Regions from separate parts of the Nonomuraea sp. MTCD27 genome, predicted to be linked through region 4. Evidence: riboswitches for the same ligand, from Rfam matches in the RefSeq annotation. Region 4 holds a riboswitch; each other region holds the start of a gene.
What was found. A riboswitch is a leader RNA that binds a small molecule or an ion and turns the genes downstream of it on or off. The one in region 4 is predicted to bind cyclic di-AMP.

Region 1 (5,197 bases), on a different contig from region 4:
TCGGGGCCGAGATCGGCGCCGAGAGCGGCCGTTCGGTGGACCTGGAGGACTGACCTCCCACACCGGCCGGGGGCCGTCACCCGTCTTGGGTGACGGCCCCCTTGCGTCTCACGATGCGAGATAGTAGGACATCCAAGCAGCATGCTCGGGTACTGTGACGGGTAATGCGCCAGGTTCTCGTACTCATTACCTGCCGCGGCGGGGCCTGTTAGGGCAGGTCGACGACCCGCCGCGGAGAGCGGCGTTGGCGTCGGCCACTAAGTCCCTTCGTCCGGTCCGTGACCCGGACCACGAGATCAGGCCCGGTCGGATTCGCGACCGGAGTCCGGCTTCCCCCTTCAGGAATTCTGGAACGCGCCCGCGAGAAGAGATGAATCCCATGTACGAGATGTATGCCTGGAACCGTGCCGAAGACCACGACGACGAGGCGGCCGAGGCCGTCCAGACCGCGCTGGACCGCCGCGACAACGGCGGCGCCCCTCAGAACTCCAGCCGGTAGAACACGGCCGTCCGCCTCATCGCCGGCAGGGCGCCGACGATCCAGGCCGAGATGCGGTGCGTGATCGACAGGCGGTCGAATCCGTCGAGGTCGAACGCGCTCACCGCCACAGGCCCGGCCCGGGAAGCGCTCCACGATCGCCCGCGGCAGCGCGGCGCCCTCGGCCGGGTCGAGGTAGTAGAGCAGGCCCTCGGTGACCACCAGCGCGGGAGCGTCGCCGGGGACCCGCTCCAGCCACGCCAGATCGGTGACCGATGACCCGATCGTGGCGTGGCCTGCGCGCCCGGGGAACAGCCTGTCGCGCAGCTCGATGACCTCCGAGTAGCCCACGTCGTACCAGCTGACCGACGGCGGCTGAGCGCCACGGCCTGGCGCCGCCGGGTCCGATGCCCGTCCCGGTGAAGTCGTGGTCGATCCGCCGCCACGCTACGCCTGGGACAGGGGGTACGGACACCTGCCGTTGTGGATACGGAGAGTGCTGGTAGCGTCGCGCTGCGTATCCATTCCATGAGGAGGTTCCCCCCATGCACGCTTCCCTGACCGCGATCCGCCGCGCCGTCGCCGTCGCCGTCCCCGCGCTGGCCACCGCGGCCCTGCTCGCCGCTCCCGCCCACGCGCAGGCGGCCGAGCTGACCATCACCAAGTACCACGGTGGTGTGGCCCAGCGCTGGGTCCTGATCTGCGACCCGGACGACGGTAACCACCCCGACCCGTTCGCCGCCTGCGACAGGCTGCGCGAGATCGGCGGTGACCTCGACCAGATCCGGTTCCGCCCGGACGTCCCGTGCCCGCGGATCTTCGACCCCGTCGATGTCCAGATCCACGGTCATTTCCACGGCGAGCCGCTGGACCTCGCCGAGCAGTACCCGAACCCCTGCTTCGTGGAGCGCCTGGCCGCCCCGATCGTGCCCTGACGACCTGGAAGAGAGCCCCTGAGGCGACCTGAAAGAGAGCGGCCCCGGGCTCGCGGGGCCGCTCTCGGCTTCTCAGAGGGTGGCGGTGAGCGTGGCCGGGGCGGAGGACCGGCGCTGCTTCAGCACCTCGGTCCACTGGCGCACGCCCTTGGGATCCGGCCGGACCGCTCCCACGAACGCCTGTCTGCGCCAGGTCGAAAGCTTCTCCTCCTTCACGACGTCGCCCGTGCGCGGCGCATGCACCATGTAGCCGGGCTTCGAGATCATCCCCACGTGACCCAGGTTGCTGAAGAACACCAGGTCACCGGGCTCTAGATCGTTCCATGCGATTTTCCTGGAAAATGCCCCGTACTGTTCGCGGGCGGTGCGCGGCAGTTCGATGCCCGCGGCTTCGTAGGACCTGAGCATGAGCCCGGAGCAGTCGTACCCGCTCCTGCTGGTCCCGCCCCAGACGTACGGGGTGCCGCGTTTGTCCATGGCGTAGTCGAGGGCGATCTTCCAGGCGGGCGTGGGGGCCTGCGCCTCCTGGATGCGCTTGATCTCGGCGCCGGTCAGGGTGGTGGTGTCTTTGTCCGTGGTGGCCCGGGGTCCGTCGGTGGCGGCCTGGGCGGCTGGGGTGGCCAGGATGAGCCCGGCGACACCGGCCGCCAGGGCAATGGCGATGCGAGACAGAACACTGTCCTTCCATGCGGCCGACCGGGTTAGCTGACGGGCTCGGGCCTGGAAGACGGCCCTACGGCGGTGCCGATTCGCCCCTGGGGGAAAGTTGGGTCCCCGGCTCCACGCAGCGGCTGCGTGGATTAGGCCAGACGGACTCTAACGAAACGGTCAAAAGGTCGCAAATGCCTCAAAACCGGACGTCCGAAAAATGAGATGATGTGTTCGTCAGACGAGACGAGCCGGTAAGGTACCGCCCATGGAGTCGCGTAACATCCGCTTGGCCGTCATCCCCGGGGATGGCATCGGCACCGAGGTCGTGGCCGAAGGACTCAAGGTCCTGGAGGCCGTAGGCACGAAGATCGAGCCCACGCACTACGACCTGGGCGCCGCACGCTATCACCGCACCGGCGAGACGCTGCCGGACGCGGTGCTCGACGAGCTGCGCGGCTACGACGCGATCCTGCTCGGCGCCATCGGCGACCCCAGCGTGCCGCCGGGCGTCCTTGAGCGCGACCTGCTGCTGCGGCTCCGGTTCGAGTTCGACCACTACGTCAACCTGCGGCCGGTCAAGCTGTTCCCCGGGGTCGAGACCCCGCTGGCCGACACGCCCGCCGAGGACATCGACATGATCGTCGTCCGCGAGGGCACCGAGGGCCTCTACGCCGGCACCGGTGGCACCATGCGGCGCGGCACGCCGCACGAGATCGCCACCCAGGAGTCGCTCAACACCGCCCACGGTGTCGAGCGCGTGGTGCGTTACGCGTTCGAGAAGGCCAAGTCGCGGCCGCGCAGGAAGCTGACCCTCGTCCACAAGACCAACGTCCTCACCTACGCCGGCGACCTGTGGCAGCGCACGGTCAACCGGGTGGCCGAGGAATACCCCGAGGTCACCACCGACTACAGCCACATCGACGCGGCCTCGATGTTCTTCGTCACCCAGCCGGAGCGCTTCGACGTGGTCGTCACCGACAACCTGTTCGGCGACATCATCACCGACCTCGGCGCGGCCGTCGCGGGCGGCATCGGCCTGGCCGCCAGCGGCAACATCAACCCTGAGCGGACCACGCCCAGCATGTTCGAGCCGGTCCACGGCAGCGCGCCCGACATCGCCGGCCAGGGCAAGGCCGACCCCACCGCGACCATCCTGTCCGTCGCCATGCTCCTCGACCACCTGGGCCTGCACGCCGAGGCGGCCAGGGTCGAGCAGGCGGTCGCCGACGACATCGTGGAGCGCCTCGCCGGCTGGGCCGGCCGCACCACGACCGAGATCGGCGACGACATCACCGCGCGAGTATCCGGCTAGGACCGCCTAGCCCCGAAACAGCGCCTGGCGGTCCGAGAGGACTCGCCAGGCGCTTTTTCGCGTCCGCGTTCCGGTCGTGGAATGGGCTTATCACCCCCATTGGCCGCTTGCCATCCCATATGGCGAGACAATAGGAAGTACGGACTGCCCTCCCGGCCACGGCCGCTCACCGCCACCGGCTCGCAGATCCGCAGACAGTGGGCAGATTCCGGTAGATTTCGGTAGATCGCAGAGAGAAGGACCTCCGTCATGACCATCGCTCAGAAGCTCAGCTTCGACGTGCAGCTATCCGACCACGCTCGCACCGCGGCCGAGCGGGAGCAGGTACTGGCGAACCCCGGTTTCGGGCAGACCTTCACGGATCACATGATCTCGATCGACTACACCGAGGGGCAGGGCTGGCACGACGCCCGACTCATGCCGTACGGGCCGCTCTCGCTCGACCCGGCCACCTCGGTCTTCCACTACGCGCAGGAGCTGTTCGAGGGCCTGAAGGCCTACCGCCAGATCAGCGGCTCGATCGTGACGTTCCGCCCGTACGCGAACGCCTCCCGCTTCAACCGCTCGGCGCTGCGCATGGCCATGCCCGAGCTGCCCGAGGAGACGTTCGTCGACTCGCTCGAGCTCCTCGTCGAGACCGACAAGGAGTGGGTGCCCACCACCGAGGGTCACAGCCTCTACCTGCGCCCCTTCATGATCGCCACCCAGGCGGGGCTCGGGGTCAACTACCCGTCGAAGACGTACAAGTACATGGTCATCGCCTCGCCGGCGGCCTCCTACTTCACCGGCGGGATCAAGCCCGTCTCCGTCTGGCTGTCCACCGAGTACACGCGGGCCGCCCCGGGCGGCACCGGCTTCGCCAAGTGCGGCGGCAACTACGCCGCGGCGTTCGTCGCGCAGCGGCAGGCGGTGGAGAACGGCTGCGACCAGGTGGTGTGGCTGGACGCGGGCGAGCACAAGTACGTCGAGGAGATGGGCGGGATGAACCTGTTCTTCGTCTTCGGCAACAAGCTCGTCACCCCCGAGCTCACCGGCACGCTGCTGCCCGGCATCACCAGGGAGTCCATCCTGGAGCTGGCCGGCGACCTGGGCCTGGAGACCGAGGAGCGCCTCGTCTCGGTGGACGAGTGGCAGTCCGCGTGCGAGTCGGGCGAGCTCACGGAGGTGTTCGCGTGCGGCACGGCCGCCGTCGTGACGCCGGTGGGCGTGGTGAAGGGCGCCGACCGCTCCTGGACCGTCGCCGACGGCACGCCCGGCCCGGTCACCATGCGGGTGCGCGAGGAGCTGGTGGGCATCCAGTACGGCGCCCGCCCCGACGCCCACAACTGGATCCACAAGATCGTCTGATCGTGTTCCCTCGGGGCGGCAGGCCCGCCCCGAGGGCCCGCGCTAGTTCTTCCTGATCATCGTCATCCCGTCGGCCACGGGCAGCATGAGCACGCTCACCCGGGGATCCGCGATCACCAGGTCGTTGAACTGCCGTATCTCGACCGTCGTGGTCTCCTCGTGCGCCGGGTCGGCCACCCAGCCCCTGCGCAGCGTGTTGTCCGCCAGCAGCAGCCCGCCCGGCCGCAGCCGGTCCATCAGCAGCTCGTAGTAGGCGGGGTAGCTGCCCTTGTCGGCGTCGATGAAGGCCAGGTCGACCGTCTGGTCGAAGGTGGCGAGCGTCTCCTTGGCGGGCCCGATCGTGAGCGTCACCCGGTCGGCCACCCCCGCCTCGTGCCAGTAGCGGCGGGCCACGGACGTCCACCGCTCGCTGATGTCGAAGCAGTGCAGGGTGCCGCCGGACAGCCCGCGGGCGATGCACACGGACGAGTATCC
Region 2 (5,197 bases), on a different contig from region 4:
CGGCCCATGAGCGGGCCATGGCGATGCGCTCGGGGCTGGAGGGATGGGAGGCATAGAGCACATATTCCACCGCATTAGGCGACAAGTCGGAAATATTGGTCACTGCCAGGCGTTTCTGCATGGCGATGAACGTGGCGGGATCCTTCGTCAGGTCGAGCGCGTGGACGTCGGCCCGGGCCTCGATGTGCCGGCTGACCACGTTCTGGAACGGGCCGACGAGCAGCGAGCCGACGGTTGCGAGCCCCACCAGCGCGCAGACCGCCCGCGGATCGGTGATCGAGGTGACACCGGTGCGCCGCCGGACCGGGGTGAAGACGAGGAACAGCGCGATCGCGCCCAGCCCGGCGCCCAGGCCGCCGATGAGCGTGCCGTGGAGCACGTCGTCGTACTTGGCGTGGCCCAGCTCGTGCGCCACGACCAGCTCGACCTCCGGCTGCGGGGCCCGGAGCAGCGTGTCGTAGACGACGATGCGGCGCGTGGCGCCGAAGCCGGACACGTACGCGTTGAGCGCCGTCGTCCTGCGCGAGGCGTCGGCCACCAGCACGTCCTCGACCGGCACGCCGTCCCGCTCGGCCATGTCGAGCAGCTTCGTCCGCAGCGCGCCCTGCGGCATGGAGGTGAAGTCGTTGAACATCGGCTCGAACACCACCGGGTACACGAACGACGCCACCACCGTCAGCGCGAACGCCCCCACCGCGGCGGGGATCCACCACCGCCGCACCTTGCGGGCCAGCGCCACCAGGGCCGTCAGCATCACGCAGAGCAGGAACACCTCCACGCCCAGGTTCTTCAGCCGGTCGCCCGCCCAGCCGGCCCAGTCCTGGGTGGACAGGCCGTAGTCGCGCATGATCGTCTCGAACCAGACGCCCAGCGGCCACCTGACCAGCTCGACGATCGCGGTGATGACCACGACGCCGAGGATCACCCGCAGCCACCAGGGGCCCTTGAGCCACCCCACCGCCCTGGCCCCGAGCGGGGTGGCGAGCAGGAGCCCGGCGAAGACGATCGTGAGCGCGAGCGACAGGTAGCTCGGCAGGCTCGTGGCCGCGTCGAACGCCTCCGCCCTGGCGATCTGGGCGGCGGTGAAGTCGCGGGCCGGATCGGGCGGCCCGCCGGTCAGCACGTGCCACGGAGTGGTGAAGGCGGTCACCGCCAGGATCACGACGCCGAGGAGCACCAGCGCGACGGCGGCCTGCCGCCTCAGCCCGCTCTCCCCGGCGGGCGGCCCTCCGTTCACGGGCGTCTCCCCACCGTCTCGTGTCCACGCTCGGGCTCCGGCTCGGGTCCGGGCCCCAGGCTCGCCCGGCACCGCCTCTCCGGCACCCTGGAGGACCGTCTCAGGAGCCGCCCCACGAGCCGCCCCACGAGCCGCCCCACGAGCCGCCCCACTGGCCGCCTCACCCGCCGCCTCACTGGCCAGTTCCCCGGCGGCCGCCCCGCCGCCGTGTCCGGCCGTCCCCGCCGCCGTGGCCGCACCCTCCGGCGGCCCGGCGCCCGGCTGCCCGGCGCCCGGCTGCCCGGCGGCCACGGCGGCCATCGCGCCGTCCGGTGCGCCGTCCGGGGGCTCGTCCTGCCGTGCCGCGTCGTCCTCGTCCTGCCGTTCGCTCATCTGCCTCCCCTTCACACGAGCTGATCCCGCACGTATTCGCGCCACCGTGCCGTCAGCGTGGCGACGGAGAGCCCCAGTGAGGCGAGTGCCCGGTCGAGGCCGGCCGCCTGAGCTTCACGGTAGAGCCTCACCAGGGTCCCTTCACCGAACCGGTCAGCCAGGAAGCGACACGCCAGCCAGGCCTCCTGGTAAGCCCGCGCCAGCCGGTCGGGGGCCCGCCCGTCGGCCGCGAAAGCCGCAGGTGCCGGCAAAGCGTTCGGCAGGCGCCCGGCGCGGACCTCGGCGGCCAGCTCGGCGGCGGCCGTCGCCACGGGGAGCCCGGCGTCGCGGTAGCCGACGTAGTCGGCGAAGCCCTCGTAGAGCCAGACGGGGAGGTGGTCGGTGCCGGCGGCGACGTGGGTGAGCTCGTGGGCGAGCACCACGTCCCTGCCGGTGGGATTGAGGGTGGCGAAGAGCTCGGGTACGACGATCACCCGCCCGCGGTCGGCCACCGCGGCCAGGCCGTCCAGCCGCTCCACGCCGGCCAGCCGGGCGGCCTCGCGGGCGGAGTCAGGGACGACGACCAGGGGGCGTACCGGCCTGCCGAGCACGGCCGAGACCCGCAGCCCGGCCCGATCGGCGAGCCGCGCCATCTCGTCGAGCGAGCCCGCGCCCTGACCGCCCTGGCCGACCCGACCCTGACCGACCTGACCGACATAGCTGACATGACCAACATGGGCGACGACAACGGACCGGCCGCCGCGCCGGACGACCGTGCGGCCGCCGGGCCACAGGTCGAGGATCCCCGAGGGGAGGACCGGGGGTTCGGGGCCACCGGCGAGGGCGAGGAGCAGCAGGCCGGCCACCGCGGCTCGTCGGCTCACCTGCTCGGACACGATGCCCGATCGTAGCCCCACCACATGAGTGCTCCCGCGGACGCGCGAGAGCCCCGCCCGAATCCAGGAAGGTCTCCAGGAATCCGGACGGGGCTTCTTCACATGCCGGGACGGACCGCGCCGACGAATGACGACTTACGCCATCCGCCCAGCTTGTCGATGCGCACCCGTTCGCCTGTCCGTGGCGAGTGGATCATCTTGCCCTTGCCGACGTACATGCCCACGTGGCCGAGCCCGCTGAAGAACATCAGGTCACCCGGCTGGAGGTTCCGCCAGGAGATCCTGCTCTTGATGCGGGCGAACTGGCTGCTCGCCACGCGCGGGAGCGTCACCCCGGCCCTCTTCCAGGCGAACTGGACGAGTCCGGAGCAGTCAAACGAACCAGGTCCTGTGCCACCGTAACGGTACGGGTCACCGATCTGATCCTTGGCCACGGCGACGGCCTTGCGGGCCTTCGCTTTCTGCCGAGCGATCCTGGCCGCCCGTCGCTGGGCTGCCGTGGCCGACGTCGACGTCTTGGCGGTGGTCTCCGCCTTCGCCGTCTCAGCGGCCGATTCGCTCGTCGTCGCCGCCTGAGCCGTTGGGGCAGGGAGGATCAGACCTCCGGCCGTCACGGTCATCGTGAGCGCTACGCCGCTCAGGGCAAGGCGGGACAGGCGGGGGTTCTGCAGGGAGGTAGACAGGATTTCTCCTTGTGTCTTCCACGAACGCCTACCGGGTTAGCTGACGGATTCGGGCCTGGAAGTCGCCCTACGGCGCGATGACGCGCCGATTCACCCCTGATCCCTGGGGAAACGTGGGATCGCTGGGTCCCCGGCTCCGTGCCTCCTGGCTGCACGGACTCGGCAGGTCGTCACCCCGATTGATTGCGATATGCAGATATCTGGGGATATCGGGGACGACCGGCGGATTCTTTTCTGTCTCGCATCGGGAGGGACCGATGCGGGTTCGCGGTGTCATGGCTTGTTCACCGCGACGACGCCAGAAGCTACGCCGAAAGGTCAAGGATCGGCAAAGCGGGAGTCAGGTTGTAAAGATCAGACAGCAGGGCCAGTAAGGAAGGAAACCCCTGCTGGAACACCAGGTTCCGTTATCCAAATGTGACCCTGCTCACACTTCTGACAGCCCGCGCTTGTCAGGCGTCGTTTGTCGCGTTTGTCACATTTTTCGCAGGAATTGACGGCCGTTTCGCGCCGTGGGAACGCTCCCGCCCCGGATCGCACGCCGGCAGACGCCACCTACTATGTGGCATCGTAGAAGCGGATGTGAGGCCGAAATCCGGTCGGGCGGGAGCCGAAAATGTTACGGGCGGACCGCGCCGACCAGGGAGCGGCCGTACGCGGAGAGCGCGACGACCTTCACGACGTCGCCCGTCTGCGGCGCGTGGACGATCTGCCCGTTGCCCGCGTAAATGCTGACGTGGCCCAGGCCCTCGCTGAAGATGAGGTCACCGGGCTGCAGGGAGTCGAGGTCCACCTTGCGGCTCGCGCCCCACGCCCACTGCTGCCACGTCGTACGCGGCAGCGTGACGCCGGCCGCCGCCCAGGCCGCCTGGGTCAGGCCCGAGCAGTCGTACCCGCGCGGCCCCGTCCCGCCGTAGATGTACGGCTTGCCCACCTGCGCGTACGCGAACCGCAGCACCGCCGCCGCGCTCCCCGAGGCCGGGCCCGTGTACTTGATGCCCGTGCTGTTCGGGTTGCCGGGGTTGTAGGCACCCAGCTTGTCCAGCAGCTTCTTCTGGTCGACGATCAGCTTGCGGATCTCCGAGCGCTCCTTCTCGACCGCGTCGCGCTCCTTGTCCGCCTCCTCGAGGGCCTCCTGCGCCTTGTCGCGCTCGACCTTCAGCCCGCGGTTCTCCCGGTCGAACGCCGCCAGCTTCTCCGCGCGCTCCTGCGCGAGCTGACCCGCGACGGCCAGCCCCGACAGCGTGCTCTGGGGGTCGTCCGAGGTCATGATCCCGGGCCAGGAGGTGACGTCCTCACCGAGCTGGTAGCTGTCGACGGCCATGCCGATCACCTGCGCGCGCAGGTCCGCGACCGTCTCCAGCTTGCGCTTGTAGCTGTCGTTCAGCTTGGTGAAGGTGCTCTTGGCCTTCTTGTAGCGCTCGTTCGCCGTGTTGAACCGGTCGACGACCTTGTCAGCCTTGTCGTTGAGCTTCTCGAGCTTGGCCTTGGCCTGGCCGAGAGTGGGTTTGGGATCAGCCATCGCCGCTCCCATCGGGCACATCACCAGCCCGAACGCGAGACCCGCGGCCACCGGCACCCGGCCAAACCTCACAGTGTCGCCTCCCAGGGATTACATCTGGGGCGAAATAGTACAGAAGTGGCGGGTGGGGTCTGCCCCAAACGCACCAATTCGTAATCTAGGCGCGGCCCAGTCTGCGCAGCAGCAGACCTGACGGAACCGGTCTGGCACCCATGCGCCTGACCGACTCGGCGACCTCGCGGTCCGACGACACCACGGCGATGGCCCGGCCGGGCGGCTCGGCGCGTACGAGCTGGCGGATGAGGTCGTCGGCGATCTCCCCCGGCGCGCTGAACAGCACCCGCACCCCGCGCGGCGCGACCACCTGCACGGGGACGTTGAGCTCCGCCCCGTCGAACACCACGGTGACCTCGACCCTGGTCTGCGCCACCAGCCCGCCCAGCGCGGTCATGAGCCGGTTGCGCTGGTCGGCGAGGGTGAGGGTGCCGTAGCCGGTCTTGGTGACGTT
Region 3 (5,197 bases), on a different contig from region 4:
GGCGCATTATGCGCTGGGAGCGCGGCCCGGTGAGCCCGGCTCCTCATGACAGCGCAGGCGACTACCGCCCGCACCCGACCATAGCGGCACACAGATGCCCTGCGCGTCGCAGGGGCGCCAACATCCGGCAACCCGGACGCCCCATAGCCTAATGCCAGTCTCTCCAGGCTCCTTACCGGATCAAGCGAAAATTTTGCGAAAAGGCACCCACCAGGCATCTGCCCAGGTACGGATGGCTCAGCGAAGATCTTTTACCACCCGCGTACCGGCCAGCCGGTCGTGCGGGCCCCGCTCCAGCGGCTTGTCGATCAGGATGAGCAGCCCGACGCCGAAGAGCAACATTCCCGCCAGCAGATTGGCGACCGGAATGCCCATCAGCATCACGGGGGCGGGATAGACCAGGGCCCGTTTGAGCAGTGCGCGGGACGGCAGGTCACCCGGCGCCAGGCGAATCCTCATGATCGCCTTACCGAACGTCCGCCCGTACCGGGAATGCGCCCACCAGTCGTAGCCCGCATAACCCAGCCCGGCCACCAGCCACGCGAACACGCCCGGGAGCCGCCCCTCGAACACCTCCATCATCCCGACAGTTCGGAAGATGCCCCACAGCGCGATGAACAGAATGTAATAGAAGACCCCGAAGACGAGTGCTTCAATCAACCGGGCGGCGAGCCGTTCCCACCATTCCGCGGGCGGCGCGTCCGGCCGCGGGACCGTCCCGGCCATAACTTCCCACCTCGCGTCATCGTCGGCTTGGATCTCCATTCTGGTACGGGCACGTGGACAAAACACAGGGGCCGGCGGGAAGCCGGCCCCTGTTTTGTGTGTGCGGAGGACTACTTGATCTTCACCACCACGGTCTTCGCGAACTTGTCCGCGAAGGTCAGGTGCAGCGGCTTGTCCCAGAGCTGCGATGCACCATTGAGGGCGTAGATCACAGCGGCGAGCAGGGGGCCGAGCAGAGGCACCCAGTAGAGGATGTAGCCGCCCACCGTCACGAGCGCCCGCTTGAGCGACACGTCGGTCGGCAGGCCCTCCGGCTGCACGTGCCCGCCGATCTGGACGACCTTGATGCCCATCACCATCTTGCCGACCGTCTGGCCCTTCATCTTGACCAGGAGGAAGTCGTAGGCGACGTAGATCAGGGTCGCGACGATCGAGACCACGAGGTAGTACAAAAGCCCGAAGGTGAGGCCGCTGGTGATCCCGGTGATGGAGCTGTAGGAGGGATAGAGCGGGGTGAGGACCAACTGCACCAGGAACAGCACGATGCCGAAGATGACACCGTCGATGATCCTGGCCACCAGCCGCTGCCACCACTCCGCCAGCGGCGCCGGCGCCCCGGGCGGCTGGACGCCGACCGGCTGGCCGTAGGGCTGGCCGTAACCGGGCTGCTGCCCGTAACCGCCCTGGCCGTAAGCCTGGGGCTGCTGCCCGTAGGCCTGGCCGTACTGCTGCTGGTCGCCGTACTGCTGCTGGCCGTAGCCGGGCTGGGCGTAGCCGGGTTGGGACTGCTGCTGCTGCCCGTAACCCTGCTGCTGACCGTAGTCAGGCTGGGACTGGGGCTGCTGGCCGTAGCCCTGCTGCTGACCGTAACCCTGCTGACCGTAGTCGGGCTGGGACGGCTGCTGCTGTCCATAGCCCTGCTGGCCGTAACCCTGCTGCTGACCGTACTGCGGCTGCTGGCCCGACTGCGGCTGCTGGCCGTAGCCCTGCTGCTGGCCGTAGTCAGGCTGGGACGGTTGCTGGCCGTAGCCCTGCTGGCCATAGTCGGGCTGGGACGGCTGGGACGGCTGGGACGGCTGTTGCTGCTGGCCGTAACCCTGCTGGCCGTAGTCGGGCTGGGACGGCTGCTGCTGCCCGTAGCCCTGCTGGCCGTAACCCTGCTGCTGACCGTACTGCGGCTGCTGGCCCGACTGCGGCTGCTGACCGTAGCCCTGCTGCTGGCCGTAGCCCTGCTGACCGTAGTCGGGCTGGGCCGGCTGTTGCTGCTGACCGTAGCCCTGCTGCTGGTCATAGCCCTGCTGGCCGTAGCCGGGCTGGGACGGCTGTTGCTGTCCGTAGCCCTGCTGGCCATATTGCGGCTGCTGCTGGCCGTAGCCCTGCTGCTGGCCGTACTGAGGTTGCTGGCCGTAGCCCTGCTGCTGGCCATAGCCTTGCTGGCCGTACTGGGGCTGCTGCCCGTAGGCATCGTCCGCCCGGTAGCCGACCACAGTGACGTCGGGATCGGGCTCGCCGGGGTGGCGGCCCGTGTTCTGCTGCCCGTAGGGGGTGGCAGGCGCAGAATTTTCGCCGGATTCGTCCTGTGGATACGGCGGCTGTCCGGTGCTCACCGTGTCACCTCGCTTCGAGTGCGCATGTGGCACGTGTCAGGACACATGCCTGTGCTGCCCAACGTATCGACATAGGTATCAACAATCACCTTTCCATCTGGTCAAGGTCCGCGTCACCCGATGTCAGATGGAGCAGCATGCGGGTGTTGCCCAGGGTGTTCGGTTTGACGTGTTCCAGGTCGAGGAACTCCGCCACACCCTCGTCGTACGAGGCCAGCAGTTCGGCGTACACCTCAGGGGAGACCGGTGTGCCCTGAATCGGGCGAAAGCCATGCCTCGCGAAGAAGTCGACCTCAAAAGTCAGGCAGAATACACGCCGCAGACCCAGATCCTTCGCCTGCTGTATGAGAGCTGAGACGATCCGATGGCCGACGCCCATCCCCCGGCACTCGGGGTCCACGGCAACGGTGCGGACCTCGGCGAGGTCCTCCCAGAGCACGTGGAGTGCGCCGCAGCCGACCACCTGTCCGCCCAGCTCGGCCACCCAGAACTCCTGTACGTCCTCGTACAGGGTCACCGTGGCCTTCTCCAGGAGCCGCGGTCCCGCGCCCGCGTAGGTGTCCACCAGGCGCCTGACCGTCCGCACGTCGGGCGTGCGGGCACGCCGGACCACCACCGCGGTCTCGGGCACTGTCAGTTCGGCCACCTGCTCCATGGCTCTCCAGAGTACAGATGTCATTACGGCTCAGCCCTAACTCCCATCTCTGGGCTCATCCTGTTACATCCCGTTGCCATGCGGGCACGCACCCCGCGGATCTCTGCATTCGGCCCCATCGACGGCAAACAGGACATAAAGTCGGTTCTGCACGAGCGTGCACGAGATCACCTTGTGACCCTTCGGTTGTGAAACCTCTACAGACTCGGCAGTTCTGGTTGAGCACGAACCCGGAGTGCATTAGTGTCCTGCGACGATGTTCCCCGCGTATCGCGACGAGGGGGACACGCCCAATCCCCGCGAGGGGAGCCGGGGACCCGCCGGTGGCGTCACCCGACGCCACCACTGGGGTGAATCCGAATCATTCGGTAGGGCTGCTCCGGCCCGAACCCGTCAGCTAACCCGGTAGGCGTCTATGAGAGGAGCTGGTTGGTGGAGCTCACGCTCAACCGTGGGGGGAAGGCGGCGGGCAAGCACGCCCGCCCTCCGGAACGGGCCCGGCGACCGCGCCGCTTCGGTGTGGTAAGTGTCACAATCGCCGCGCTGCTGATAGCCATCCCCGTCGGTTCGGCGTCCGCGGACCCCAAACCGTCGCTCCAGGACCTGGCCAAGCAGGTCGAGAAGATGCACACGGAGATCGAGACGCTGTCCGAGGAGTACAACGGCCAGCGGGAGAAGCTCAAGACCGCCAAGAAGGCCTCCGAGGCCGCGCAGAAGACGCTGGCGACCAGTGAGGCCGATCTCGAGGCCAAGCGCGCCAAGGCCGCCCTGCTAGCCGAGAACGCCTACATCACCGGCGGCCTGGGCAAGGCGCTGGCGTTCGCCACCTCCGAGGATCCCGACACCTTCCTCGACCGCGCCGCCACCACGTACGTGCTCGAACAGCAGCAGGGCGAGGAGGTCAACCAGGTCGCCAGGGCCAGGGAGGCCGCCGAGCGCGCCAGGGCCGGCGCCAAGACGCGCATCGAGGAGGTCCAGGAGCTCGTCTCCGAGCTCGACACCAAGCGCGACAAGATCACCAAGCTGGTCACCAAGGTCGAGAGCAACCTGTTCCAGCGGGCGCTGGGCGAGGCCGGCCGGCCCGGCACGCGGGCGGTGCGCGTGAACCTGCCGATCATCGGCGGCGGCAAGGCGGCGCAGGCCGCCCGGTGGGCGCTCACGCAGCAGCTCAAGCCGTACGTCTGGGGCGCAGAAGGCCCGAACTCCTACGACTGCTCGGGCCTGGTCATGGCGGCCTACCAGCAGGTGGGCATCTCCCTGCCGCACTACACGGGCAGCCAGTGGACCGCCGGCAGGCACATCTCCCGCGAGGAGCTGCGGCCGGGTGACCTGGTCTTCTTCTACAACGACCTGCACCACGTGGGCATCTACCTCGGCGGCGGCATGATGGTGCACGCGCCGCAGACCGGTGACGTCGTCCGCATCGCCTCGATCGCCCGGCGGCCGTTCGCCGGCGCCGTCCGCATCGCCGACTGAGCCCCGGGCACCGCCCGCCGCTAGATCAACTGGCGGCGGGCAGCCCAGGCCACCGCCTCGATCGCCGTGGCCACGCCGATGCGGTCGCAGATGCCCCGCAACCTCCGGCGTACCGTCCGCCCGCTGATATCCAGTCGTCTCCCCACCCGGTCGACCGTGACCCCCTTGGCCAGCTCCGCCAGCAACGCAAGGTCCGCATGGCTCAGCTCAACACCTTCAGTGAGCACATCCATCGGGAGCCCTCCCCCCCAACAGCAGAACTTGGACCGATCGACCCGGCCAAAGTTGCTCCTCGCAGACGGTAAACGCATCCTGGAAAGGTCGTCAAGCATGACAATCTCCACCCTTGACGAGCACTATTGACATGATCCGAAATATGTGACGTACTCGCGATATGTCGGCACCGATCGTCGCCCGATGAGTGATCTCGTCGAGCCTTCCCCAGCTCCGGATCCGGCGTCGATGAGCGCGGCGGACGTCCTGGGTTTCGACCCGTTCGACAAAGGGTTCCTGCGCGATCCGTACGCCCGTTATCGCGAGATGAGCGCGCGCGGGCCTCTCTTCCGCACGCGCGGCGGGCTGCTCGTCGCCACCACCCACGAGCTCTGTACGGTGCTGCTGCGCGACCCGCGTTTCGGCCGCGGCTCCGCCGAGGCGAACCGGAACAACCCAGGTCAGCCCGTCGAATCGTTCCTGTGGCTGGACCCGCCCGACCACACCAGGCTGCGTGCCC
Region 4 (5,197 bases):
CGCAGCAGCTTCGCCACGATCGTGCCGGTGGCACTGGGCAGGCTGGCCAGGCGCAGTTCGCCGGTGATCTGGCCGTTGGCGGCGGCCACGTCGGCGCGGATGAGGTCGAAGTGCCGCAGCGCCTCGCGGGCCCGGGCGAGCGCGCGGCGGCCGGCCTCGGTGAGGGCGATGCCGTCGCGGTGGCGGACGAACAGGGTCGCCCCGAGCTCGCGCTCCAGCGTGGCGACGGCGCGGCTGACGGCGGGCTGGGACATGCCGAGGTGGTCGGCGGCGGTGGTGAAGCCGGCGTGGTCGGCGACCGCGACGAGCACTCTGAGCTGCGCCAATGTCATGCCGACATACCCTAGTTGGTATTTGACCGGGGCTGGAGCAGAACACGATGGTTATGCCATGACCACGCGAGAGACGATTGACGTAGACGGGCGGCGGGCCGGCTATCTGACGGCCGGGGAGCGGGGCCCGATGGTGCTGCTGCTGCACGGCACGTACTGGAGCCGGGTCTGGGCGCCCGTGATCGACCGGCTGGCCGCGGCCGGGCTGCGGCCGGTCGCGGTCGACCTGCCCGGTCTGGGGCGCTCGGAGGGGGAGTTGACGGTCGAGACGGCGGCCGTTCCGGCGCTGGCGGAGTGGGTGGCCCGCTTCGCGGCGGCGGTGGGGGCGGAGGAGCCGGTGGCCGTGGCCGGGCACGACATCGGGGGCGCGGTCGCGCAGCACCTGCTGGCCGCGGGGCCGGTGCGGGTGCGCAGGCTGGCGCTGGTCAACTCGGTCACGTACGACTCCTGGCCGGTGGCCGCGGTGGCCCGCTACCGCGACCCGGCGGTGGCCGCCGCGACGACCGCCGAGGACGTGCTGGCCGCGCGCCGCATCGCCGTAGGTGCCGCGCTGGCCCGTCCGGCGACGGAGGAGGAGCTGGCCGACTACCTCGACCCCTGGACCGACCCGCGGGTCTGCCGGTCGTGGCTGGCCCTGGCGGGCGCGGCCGACAGCCGTTACACGCTCGACCTGGTCCCGGCGCTGCGGGCCGACCGTACGCCGAAGCTACTGGTCTGGGGTGAGGACGACCAGTTCCAGCAGGTGCGGCAGGCCGAGCGGTTCGCCGCCGAGATGCCCGCCACCAGGCTGGTGCGCATCCCGAAGGCGGGTCACATCCCGATGGAGAACGACCCGGACGGGGTCGCCGGGGCGCTGGCCGCGTTCTTCCTGGAGTGAGCCGGGCTTATCCCGATGTGCCCGCATCGGTTTGACCCGCCGAGCGCGGCGGGGTTACCGTCAGGCACATGGCATACCAATGTGATCGCATTGGATTGGCGTGAGGGCCGTCAGTCTCGCCGGCCTGCTGCCGCTGGCCGGGCCCCGCCGCCTGCTGCCGCTGGCCGGGCCCCGCCGCCTGGTGCCGTTCGGCCTGTTCGGTGCGGGCGCGGCGACGCTGGGCCCGCTCGGCACGGTGCCGCTCGGCCGGCTGGTCTCCCACGGCGGCGCCGCGCCGCTGATCGCGTTGCTCGATGCGGGAGGCCCCGCTCCTGCTGGTGCTGGACGAGCCGACCGCCTCCCTCGACGCCCCGGCCGAGAGCGCCGTCTTCGCCCGCTACGCCGAGGCCGCCCGCCGCCACCCCGGGACCGTCACGCTGCTGGTCACCCACCGCTTCCCCACGGTGCGGACGGCGGACCTGATCGTCGTGCTCGACGGCGGCCGGGTCGTCCAGCGTGGCACCCACGACGACCTCGTCGCCCGCCCCGGCCCGTACGCCGAGCTGCATGCCATCCAGCGCGACGCCTTCACGGCGGCCGACGGGCTGTGACGCGGGGAGCGCCGCGGGTCATCGCGAGGCCCGCCGGAGCCTGAGCAGGGGTGCTGGTGAGCATGCCGCCACGCCGAGGACCGGTGCCCGGCACGCTCATGACGGGCATCGGCATCGCCGGGGGAAGCCGGGAAACGCGACGAGCGCGCGTCCCGTTCGGGGACGCGCGCTCGTCGCGTTCAGGGAAGGCGGGGGAACCCCCTCGGCCGGAGTCCGTCAGGCGCGGTACTGCGGGTAGCCGTAGCCGACGACCTGGGACTTCGGACGGATGCGCTCCTCGACCCGGCCGTTGCCGGTGTTGCCCTCGATCGTGGAGATGGTGCCGTTCTGGTTGTCCTTCACGACGAACCCGACGTGCTGGATGTCGCTGAGGCTCTTGCCGCCGTCCCAGGAGAAGAAGACCACGGCGCCGGGCTTGGCGACGGTGCCGAAGCGGTGGTTGGCGGCGAACCACTTGGCGTGGGCGACGGTGTAGGCGTCCCAGCCGACCTGCGGGCGGGCGCCGGTCTGCTCGCCGACCCAGGAGACGAACATCGAGCACCAGGCGGCGTTCAGGTACGCGGCGCGGTTGCCGCCGTCACGGGCGACGGTCTCGGCGGCGCGCTTGGAGGCGGCGTACCACTGCTGGTACTTGGTGCCGCCGCCGTAGGCGTTCTCGGAGGTGCCGACCTGGGCCCTGGCGAGGGCGAGGACCTGGTCCGCGGTGACGTTGACCTTGGTCTCCTCCACCCTGTCGCCGGCCTTGTGGGCGGCGATGGCGGTGTCCGGGTGCCTGGCGGCGGTGGCCGCGGCGACGCCGGTGGCGGTGTCGGCATTGGCGGCTACGGCGTTGGCGCCGAGGGCCGAGGCGATGACGGTGGCGCCGAGGACGGCGCGGGCGATGGTGGTCTTCGAGGCAGCGGAAATACGGTGCTTGGCCATCGAGGGGGTTACTCCTTGCTTCCATGCCGCTTACCGGGTTAGCTGACGGGTTCGGGCGTGGAAGCTGCCCTACGGCACCGGAGTGCCGATTCACCCCAAAGGACATGGGTCCCCGGTTCCGCGCGGACGCGGATTCAGCGGTCACAGGGCGATCCTGTGATTTGTCGTGCGATGGTCAGACATAGCCGGACAAACCGGACGTATGCCTCAAGTTGCCCCATAAGGTAATACATGAGGCAAGAGGATTACAAATCCATAAAAGCGCGGCTAGGCAAGTTGCCTGCGTGCGTCGGCCAGAAGCCCCATCATGGCAAGGGATTCGTCAAGCGGCATGATCGAGGATTCGGTCCTGCCTTCGGCCGTGGCGGCGCGGACTTCGCGGAGCTCTCCGGCGTATCCGTTGTCCGCCGGATCGAGCACGTGCTCTTCCGGCTCCATGGAGGGCCCGGTGAGCAGGATCCGCTGCGGGGCCCAGAACGGCGCCTGGATGTCCGCCCGCATCTGAGTACCTACAACACTGGCCTGGTTAGGGTAATTCCCCAGCAATGAGGTGGCCACGAGAGCATGCCTGCCACCGGGGTAGAGCAATACGCCGGCCGCCTCCGCGTCCACCCCGTTCGGGGCCAGGGAGCCGGTGATGCGCAGGTCAGCGGGCATGCCCAGGAGGAGCTGGGCCAGGCCGAACGGGTAGATCCCCAGGTCGAGCAGCGCGCCGCCGCCCAGCTCCGGCGCCCACAGCCGGTGCGCCGGGTCGTACGGCAGGGCGAAGCCGAAGCTGGCCTGCACGGAGCGGATCTCGCCGAAGCGCGGGTCGGTCGCGATCCGCCGGACGAGGGGGTTGAACCTCATCCACATGGCCTCCATCAGGAACACGCCCGCCTCGCGCGCCAGGCGCACCATCTTCTCCGCGTCGTCCACGGTCGCCGCCAGCGGCTTCTCGCAGAGCACGGCCTTGCCCGCGGCGATGGCGGCCTCGGCCACCCGCAGGTGCTGCGCGTGCGGCGTCGCGACGTAGATCGCGTCCACCGCCGGGTCGGCGCACAGCTGCTCATAAGAGCCGTACGCCGACTCCGCCCCCAAAGTCGTGGCCAGGGCCTGCGCCCTGGCGAGGTTCCTGGATCCGACGGCGGCCACCCGCATCCCGGGCTCCGCCACGATGGCGGCCCCCACGGTACGCGCGATGCCGCCGGTCGCCGCAATTCCCCATGTGAAATCTTGCACGCGGCAGATCGTATCCGGATGGTAAAAGGTGACTTATGGCGGCGTCATGTAACGGTAATTCCTTTACGTCACATGAGCCACTCCGGTCACTCACGTCATGTTGAAAGTCTCGGGATCGGGGCCGATGCGCCTGCTCCTGTTCATCGCGCCGATGGCCGCCATGTCCTCGGCGTCGAGGATGAAGCTGAACACGTCGATGTTCTCGGCGATCCGCGCGGGCGTCACGGACTTGGGGATGACCACGTTGCCGAGCTGCAGGTGCCACCGGAGCACGATCTGCGCGGGCGTCTTGCCGTACTTCTCCGACAGCACCGCCAGCGCCGGGTCCGCGAGCAGCCCCTTGCCCTGCCCGAGCGGGCTCCACGCCTCGGTGAGGATGCCGTTGGCCTCGTGGAAGGCCCGCATCTCCCGCTGCTGCAGGTAGGGGTGGAGCTCGATCTGGTTGATGGCCGGGGTGATGTCGGTCTCGTCCATGAGCCGGGTGAGCGTGTCGACGGTGAAGTTGGACGTGCCGATGGCCCTGGCCCGGCCGTCACGGTAGATCTTCTCCATCGCCTTCCACGCCTGCACGTACTTGTCCTGCTTCGGCACCGGCCAGTGGATGAGGAAAAGATCTACGTGGTCGAGGCCCAGCCGGGTCAGGCACTCGTCGAAGGCCGCCTCCGCGCGGGCGTGGTCGCCGTTCCACAGCTTCGTGGTCACGAATACCTTCTCGCGGGGCAGCCCGCTCGCGAGCACGGCCCGCCCCACGCCCTCCTCGTTGCCGTAGGCCGCGGCGGTGTCGACGTGCCGGTAGCCCGCTTTGAGCGCGGTCGCGACCGCGTGCTCGGCCTCGTCGGCCGGTACCTGCCAGACGCCGTACCCGAGCTGCGGGATCTGCACGCCGTCGCTGTTGAGCATGAGCGAATTCATACCCTCCATTGTTCACGTCGCGTTTCTGAGGGCTTAAGCCGGTGGGGCTAGCTTGAAGCGGTCGTGAACGGGCCATCACCCCGCTGGGAGGGCAAGGAGTGGTCGAACAGGCGTCGGCCTGGGTGGAGTCCCCGCTCCAGATGCTGTGCGCCGTCGAGGCCCACCACGCCGGGCTCCTCGGACCCGCGACGGCCATTGTGCCACGTGCGGGCCTGCGGCCCCTGAAGGCCACGCGGCGCGAGCTGCGCGCCCTGGGGCTCCCGGAGGGCCTCGAGCTGGCCGAGCCGCGCGAGCGCATGCCCAGGCGCGTGCAGGCGGTCGGAGACGCCTTCTCCGGCAAGGTC

Region 1: it holds a riboswitch for cyclic di-AMP, as region 4 does, so the genes downstream of both, ACBJ59_RS18315 (C40 family peptidase) here and ACBJ59_RS46720 (CHAP domain-containing protein) in region 4, are expected to answer to the same signal.
Region 2: it holds a riboswitch for cyclic di-AMP, as region 4 does, so the genes downstream of both, ACBJ59_RS05890 (C40 family peptidase) here and ACBJ59_RS46720 (CHAP domain-containing protein) in region 4, are expected to answer to the same signal.
Region 3: it holds a riboswitch for cyclic di-AMP, as region 4 does, so the genes downstream of both, ACBJ59_RS14550 (NlpC/P60 family protein) here and ACBJ59_RS46720 (CHAP domain-containing protein) in region 4, are expected to answer to the same signal.

What each region holds. Positions count from the first base shown of each region.
Region 1 is NZ_JBGNUW010000005.1:523,050-528,246, reverse strand. It holds gene serA (phosphoglycerate dehydrogenase) at 1-53, shown strand, start outside; gene ACBJ59_RS18325 (hypothetical protein) at 481-603, opposite strand; gene ACBJ59_RS18320 (SSI family serine proteinase inhibitor) at 1,024-1,413, shown strand; gene ACBJ59_RS18315 (C40 family peptidase) at 1,486-1,890, opposite strand; cyclic di-AMP (ydaO/yuaA leader) riboswitch at 2,089-2,230, opposite strand; gene ACBJ59_RS18310 (3-isopropylmalate dehydrogenase) at 2,330-3,376, shown strand; gene ACBJ59_RS18305 (branched-chain amino acid aminotransferase) at 3,626-4,723, shown strand; gene ACBJ59_RS18300 (O-methyltransferase) at 4,766-5,197, opposite strand, start outside.
Region 2 is NZ_JBGNUW010000002.1:297,576-302,772, reverse strand. It holds gene ACBJ59_RS05900 (M48 family metallopeptidase) at 1-1,609, opposite strand, end outside; gene ACBJ59_RS05905 (glycosyltransferase family 4 protein) at 1-8, opposite strand, end outside; gene ACBJ59_RS05895 (hypothetical protein) at 1,621-2,484, opposite strand; gene ACBJ59_RS05890 (C40 family peptidase) at 2,583-3,104, opposite strand; cyclic di-AMP (ydaO/yuaA leader) riboswitch at 3,178-3,342, opposite strand; gene ACBJ59_RS05885 (NlpC/P60 family protein) at 3,787-4,689, opposite strand; gene ACBJ59_RS05880 (NYN domain-containing protein) at 4,847-5,197, opposite strand, start outside.
Region 3 is NZ_JBGNUW010000004.1:495,780-500,976, reverse strand. It holds gene ACBJ59_RS14565 (RDD family protein) at 238-726, opposite strand; gene ACBJ59_RS14560 (RDD family protein) at 837-2,333, opposite strand; gene ACBJ59_RS14555 (amino-acid N-acetyltransferase) at 2,419-2,988, opposite strand; cyclic di-AMP (ydaO/yuaA leader) riboswitch at 3,266-3,415, shown strand; gene ACBJ59_RS14550 (NlpC/P60 family protein) at 3,421-4,464, shown strand; gene ACBJ59_RS14545 (LuxR C-terminal-related transcriptional regulator) at 4,485-4,697, opposite strand; gene ACBJ59_RS14540 (cytochrome P450) at 4,882-5,197, shown strand, end outside.
Region 4 is NZ_JBGNUW010000021.1:153,818-159,014, reverse strand. It holds gene ACBJ59_RS46735 (LysR family transcriptional regulator) at 1-332, opposite strand, end outside; gene ACBJ59_RS46730 (alpha/beta fold hydrolase) at 391-1,209, shown strand; gene ACBJ59_RS46725 (hypothetical protein) at 1,503-1,799, shown strand; gene ACBJ59_RS46720 (CHAP domain-containing protein) at 2,016-2,720, opposite strand; cyclic di-AMP (ydaO/yuaA leader) riboswitch at 2,733-2,870, opposite strand; gene ACBJ59_RS46715 (Gfo/Idh/MocA family protein) at 2,988-3,941, opposite strand; gene ACBJ59_RS46710 (aldo/keto reductase) at 4,032-4,853, opposite strand; gene ACBJ59_RS46705 (hypothetical protein) at 4,952-5,197, shown strand, end outside.